DNA from 2 places in the Bacillus sp. CGMCC 1.60114 genome. Region 1 is predicted to be linked to the other one. Evidence: a T-box and tRNA genes for the amino acid it is inferred to sense, from the RefSeq annotation. Region 1 holds a T-box; the other holds one or more tRNA genes.
What was found. The T-box of region 1 lies ahead of ACFQZ1_RS04535 (valine--tRNA ligase). A T-box ahead of a tRNA ligase gene usually reads a tRNA of that ligase, here a tRNA-Val.

Region 1 (3,425 bases):
TCATCACGAACTAAACCGTGAATTAATACATCTTTAAATGGACGCTCTCCTGTAAACTCTAAACCTTGGAAAATCATACGAGATACCCAGAAGAAGATGATATCATAACCAGTTACTAAAGCATCTGTTGAATAGTAACGTTTGAAGTCTGCTGCATCTTCATTCGGCCAACCAAGTGTTGAGAACGGCCATAATGCTGAGCTAAACCATGTATCAAGTACGTCGTTATCTTGGTTCCAGTTTTCAATATCTGCTGGTGCTTCTGTACCTACGTATACTTCACCAGTCTCTTTATGATACCAAGCTGGAATGCGGTGACCCCACCATAATTGACGAGAAATACACCAGTCGTGAATGTTTTCCATCCAGCGTAAGTATGTGTTTTCAAAACGCTCTGGTACGAACGTTACTTTTTCTTCTTCTTTTTGTTGAAGCTCAATCGCTTTTTCTGCAAGTGGTGCCATTTTTACGAACCATTGTGTTGATAAGTAAGGTTCAACAACAGCTCCGCTACGCTCACTATGACCAACAGAATGCATATGAGGCTCAATTTCTACTAATACGCCTGCTTCTTGCAAGTCTTTTACTAATTGCTTACGGCATTCAAAGCGATCCATACCGTTATACTTACCAGCTTTTTCGTTCATCGTTCCATCTTCGTTCATTACTAGGATGCGTGGTAAGTCGTGGCGGTTACCTACTTCAAAGTCATTCGGATCATGAGCTGGTGTAATTTTCACAACGCCTGTTCCGAAATCTTTTTCTACGTACTCATCAGCAATAATCGGAATCTCACGGCCAACGATTGGAAGTGTAACTGTTTTTCCGATTAAATGTTTGTAACGATCATCTTCTGGATGAACTGCTACCGCTGTATCACCAAGCATCGTTTCTGGACGAGTTGTTGCAAGGCGAATGTGACCAGAACCGTCTGTTAACGGATAGTTCATATGATAGAATGCACCTTGAACCTCTTTATGAATTACTTCAATATCAGAAAGAGCTGTGCGTGTTGCTGGATCCCAGTTAATAATATACTCACCGCGGTAAATTAAACCTTTTTCGTATAATTGAACGAATACTTTATTAACCGCATCAGATAAACCTTCGTCTAATGTAAAGCGCTCACGAGAGTAATCTAATCCTAAACCAACTTTCCCCCATTGCTGACGAATGTGAGAAGCGTATTCTTCTTTCCATTCCCACGCTTTTTCAAGGAATTTCTCACGGCCAAGATCGTAACGTGAAATACCTTCTTCACGAAGTTTTCCTTCTACTTTCGCTTGTGTTGCAATACCAGCATGGTCCATTCCTGGAAGCCATAATACATCGTAACCTTGCATACGCTTTGTACGAGTTAAAATATCTTGAAGCGTCGTATCCCAAGCATGACCTAAGTGCAGCTTACCTGTTACGTTTGGAGGTGGGATTACAATTGTATATGGTTGTTTCTTTTCATCTCCTGTTGCTTCGAAATATTTGCCTTCAAGCCACCATTGATAACGGCCTTCTTCAACGGACATATGATCATATTTAGTCGGTAAATTCTTTTCCGTGTTTGACATTATTTTCCCTCCTTCAAAATAAAAAATGCCCCTCATCCAAAAAGGACGAGGGACATCGCGGTACCACCTTTATTTACAAACAAATTCAAAATTTGCTTATACTCTTAATTTGATAACGGACAAATCCGTCTTTTCCTAATGAGAATGACTCCGTTCAGAAAAGATGCTCCAGGGCTACCTTCTAACATGACTATCTAGAGAATCTCACAGCTAATAATTCTCCTCTCTGAAGACGTTTAATGTTATACTCTTCCCCTTCAACGCATTTATATGATTGTTAATTTATTATATACAATAGTGTAAAAAACGAAACTACATTCGTCAAGATAAAAATTTTTTTCGACTTACATCTACAATAATTACATTCTATTTTCAATCAGCTTAACCAAGTTTTTTATAACATATGCAAAGAAAATGAAAAAGTGCAGCACAAGCACATGAGACACTTACCCCGCATAATGTAATATCACACCTATCCTTCTCCTATTATTCGATACTAGAGGAGTTTCTAATACGGAGGACCATTATGCGACGCTTTCGACGCACGTACAATTTTTCATCCCCTTCATGGCTAAGAAATTTACAAACGATGTTTTCTGACTTTGCAATCCCACTCACGATTTTCCAAGGCATTCGCACTTTACTCCTACCTACGTTTTTAGATTTTATCATACTTGTTATTTTCGTAGCAGCAACAATTCGCCTACATTTTCAGCCGTAACCTTTTCTTGAGGCTACGGCTAATTTCATTTTGAATTCCCCATCCAATTTTACTGTGGTTGTTGCTCAGCAGCTTGAAGCTGTGCCACAAAATACTCAATATTACTTATAAGCCAATGAGCTTGTTGAAGCATAGCTACATCATTTAGCTCCTGTTCTCCATTACGCACATTTCGAGTGTTTATATATGAATGCACTTGCTTTATAAATGTTTTTGGATAAGCTAAATATGCAAACATAAGTAACTTTTCTTCCTTTGTAAACGCAAAGTTCTTTTGATAGATTTGGTACCATTCATACCGATCATTTCTTGCAATTGGATATGTGTTAAAGGAACGTGAATAAAACTGAACGATATCTTGAACTGGAGTAGCAAGCTGCGCATCTTCCAAACTAATAAAATAACCATTCCGCTGATAATCAAATAAAAAGTGATTCATGGAAACATTGCCATGAATAAATGAAATGCGTGTTTTTTCTTTTTCTTTCATCGCTTCATGCCATTCTGTAAACTGTTTCTTCGCAAATTCATGAGCACGCAGCGCTTGGTGAAAGTAAGTGCAATACTGCAATTCAAACGGAGACATATACCACTTTGCTTCAGAGTCAACTAAAAACTGCTCTAATAGGTCTCCATCTTGTTCCCAGCGACTTGAAATGGCATCAAAATGTTCCTGAAGCACCTCTTCCTTCACTTCTTCTTCTCGCGCCGTTTTTTTGTGCATTAAGGCAAGATTTTGAAACATTTTATGATACTGATCATTCTCTTCACCTTGTCCCTCTGCACTTCCTAACCAAGGCATTAAATAATAACCATGTTCACCATCATTTAACACGTGCCTTCCATCTTTCGTATGGTAAATCGGTGCAAAATTCGTAAAGCCCTTTTCTCGTAAAAATTGAACATGATACATAAGATTACTTCGTTCTAATTTCTGAGGTGGTAATTTTTTCAACGCATATGGACCTTGGTTCGTATAAATTTTTATTACATTCCCATATTCCTCAATATGTTCAGGAGCTAATTGATATAGCTGCAAAATAGAAGCATAACGGTCTCGCAATTCCATGTCCATACGAACAACGACCCTTTCTACAGGAGCATAAAGTGAAACTTCCATAAGTAGGCGGTTTTCCTAC
Region 2 (3,425 bases), on a different contig from region 1:
ACTTTTTCTTTATCAATAGGATTTTCCTTAAAAACAGCTTGTACATTTTTGGCTTCACCTTGCTTTAATACAAGATCCACGCTTCGTTCTAACTCACCGTTTACTGACTTATTCAAGTAAGGCATTTCCTTTGTCCAATTGTTTTTATCAAGTACTTGTTGTTTTGCAAATTGCGGAAAAGCATAATCAGCAATTTGTTTCATATCTTCGTAAATTTCTGGCTTTTGTGAAGCCATTACAACATTAATAATACGATTTCCATCTCTTTCATTTATTTCTACAAGCGTATTACGAGCTTCATTTGTAAAACCTGTTTTCCCGCCAATACAATATGGATTTTCAAAATATCTTCCTTTATTAAAAATAGAAGCTGTTTGTCTTGACGTTGTAACAGTTGTTCGTTTCGTATTCATTGCCTTTATAATTTCCGGATACTTCATCACACCTCTTGTAATCATTGCCATATCATAAGGTGTTGTATAATGATTGGGATCATGAAGACCGTTTGGCGTAACAAAGTGACTATCCTTTGCACCCAGTTGCAGTGCCTTCTCGTTCATCATCTTCGCAAAATTTTCCGGACTTCCTGCAATATGCTCTGCAATCGCATATGCCATATCATTCGCACTCAGCACCATCAAAATCATAAGGGCATTATCCCGATCTACTGTCTCTCCTGGTTGAAATTCAATTTGATAATTACTTTTTTCTTCTTCAAGAGCTTTTGGAGAAAATGCAATTTGCTCTCCTGGCTTCGTATGCTCCATCAATAAAATACTTGTCAATACCTTTGTTACACTAGCTGGATAAGCATGCTGATGCGCGTTTTTATCATACAAAACATCCCCTGTCTTCGCATCAATAGAAACTGCATATTGTCCAAACACATTTGGTACAGGTGGAGTTTCTGCATAAAATTTAGCAGGGGCAATAAAAAATAAACCGCTTGCAATAATTAATACCAAAATTTTCTTAAAATTTCCCATACAACTCTCCTTTTCCCTCTCCCTTTATATGTACAAATAGATTATTAGATATAAATATAACAATAAAATAATATATGTTTTTTACTCACTATCTTTTACTATATCATAATTTTACAAAAAAATACAGAAAAAAACGACATAAAAAGAAGGAGGCACTATTCCTCCTCATCTGTCTTATCTGCCTTATCTTTCGCATCTTTTAATAACTCCATAAACTTATTACTAGCTTCCTCTTCTGTTGTCTCCTCCGTTATCCCTATAAATGACCAGTTCTTGGACTCTACCCATTTCATAAACTCATCTGAAAATTCCTCATGAGTTATATCTACATCAAGAATTGCTCCATTAATAGCAATTGTTCTATATCTTGGTACATACATTTTAAAAGTTTTTCTTCGCATACATACCCCTTCATTTATATATTTTTATACAAAATATTATTTGTTCGTTTATATAATATATTAATAGAATAGTAAAAAATCAACACTCATTACGCCCTAAAAAAGTCTAAAAATTTAAAATAAATATATATTCTACTTGATTTTACTATAAGACTATTTTACAATTAATTGCATATCAGTTTATACTACATATAAGTTTCCTGATCCCGTAGCTCAGCAGGGAGAGCGCCACCTTGACAGGGTGGAGGTCGCTGGTTCGAACCCAGTCGGGATCATACTGAAACCCCTTGATATTCAAGGGGTTTTTATTTTGTATTTCTCAATTCTAAGGCCACCAAAAAACCTCTAGTCACAAATTAGTCATCCTATCATAAATGATGAGTAAAAATAAATTCACGATTTCTCTATTGCAACTGCCTGTACAACTTTATTTGAATTTTAATAGGATATTATGAAAGATTTATATTTTTATAGGAGTTAACGTAGTTTGCAAAAAGAAAGAGGAAAGTTGTAAAAAACAAAATACAGTGTAAAGAAGGTGATAAATAAAATGGTGAACAATGAAGAAACACTTTGTCGTAAGTTTGCAAAAATTATAGGCGGTCAATCAGGATTTGCGGGTGGAAAGTGTGTAGCTACAATATCTCGAGATCAAATAAACGCAACGATTTTGGAAAAGAGATTTGGGGTAACTTCTTCTTTCTCATTCGAATCAATAAATAATTTAAGTGGCGAAGCTTTATGTTTAGGAAGAGTAGCACTTTTACAAAATGAAGTGGAGCCATTTATTACTGTAATTGAAGCTCAGGAAATAATAGTTTCGTCTATCCACAATGAATGGTTGTTCGATAATCCACGTTTGATTTATGTCAATATCGAATCTGTTGAAGAACCATTGACTTTTGCAAGAAAAGTCAAAAGAGCGTTAAAAGCTATTTGACCATAATCTTTGCACCAATTAAAGGAACCTCATTCTCTTTTCGTTTGACGTAAAATCATATGCACCTTACAAGTTAGATAACATAAAATTCAGAGAGAATAAGATTACTTATTCTCTCCTTCTAAAAATTAATTCTCTTTTTTTATATTTTAAAATTACATTTTTGGCTTCGATAAATCCTGCTTGAGAAGTTACCCCTGATAATAATCCTCCAAAGCCTCTGTTTTAAATTCATATTTTGTAACAGAACCCCATAAAATATTGCGCAAAGCATTTACACCTGTTGTCTTTTGAATATAGGCTATCTCGGTAGCCCTTAACAAAAGTATTTCCTTTGTAAAAAGAAAATTACTATTAATAGATTTTTATAGCCTTTCCCCATTTGTTGCAATTACATCTTTATACCAGAAAAAGGACTTCTTCTTTTTCCGTTCTAATGTGCCGCTGCCATCGTCATGTTTATCAACATAAATGAAGCCGTAACGTTTGGAGAACTCACCTGTTGACATACTTACCATATCAATACAGCCCCAGCTTGTGTAGCCTATTAATTCAACACTATCTTCAATGGCTTCACCCATTGCTTTCACGTGCTCACGAAGATAGTCAATTCGATAGTCATCGTTGATTGTGCCATCTTCTTCTATTTTGTCATAGGCTCCTAACCCATTTTCTACAACAAATAGCGGTTTCTGATAGCGATCATATAATTTGTTTAAGCTAATGCGTAATCCTTCAGGGTCGATTTCCCAGCCCCAGTCGCTTGCTTTTAAGAACGGATTTCTTATGCCACCAATAATATTCCCTTGCGTTGCTTCTGCATCTGTCTTCACTTTCTTCTCAGTGCGGGACATGTAATAACTAAATCCAATATAATCAACAGTGCCTTCTTTTATTAATTCTAAGTCACCATCTTGAATCTCTAATTCGATATTATGTTCTTTAAAGTACCTCTTCATAAAAGCTGGATACTTACCCCGTACTTGCACATCTGCACAATAGTAATTGAAAAGCTGTTCTTCCTGAAGGGCATACATTACATTTTCCGGATTGGAATCAAAGGCATATACAGGCGCAAAGAGAATCATACAACCAATT

Region 2: it has a tRNA-Val gene. The T-box ahead of ACFQZ1_RS04535 (valine--tRNA ligase) is inferred to sense a tRNA for this amino acid. The anticodon was not compared.

Annotation. Positions count from the first base shown of each region.
Region 1 is NZ_JBHTHG010000007.1:272,247-275,671, forward strand. It holds gene ACFQZ1_RS04535 (valine--tRNA ligase) at 1-1,565, opposite strand, end outside; T-box leader at 1,604-1,835, opposite strand; gene ACFQZ1_RS04540 (hypothetical protein) at 2,092-2,286, shown strand; gene ysxE (spore coat protein YsxE) at 2,336-3,361, opposite strand.
Region 2 is NZ_JBHTHG010000012.1:292,076-295,500, forward strand. It holds gene ACFQZ1_RS07490 (D-alanyl-D-alanine carboxypeptidase family protein) at 1-986, opposite strand, end outside; gene ACFQZ1_RS07495 (hypothetical protein) at 1,142-1,387, opposite strand; tRNA gene ACFQZ1_RS07500 (tRNA-Val) at 1,590-1,662, shown strand; gene ACFQZ1_RS07505 (DUF1259 domain-containing protein) at 1,938-2,327, shown strand; gene ACFQZ1_RS07510 (glycoside hydrolase family 1 protein) at 2,693-3,425, opposite strand, start outside.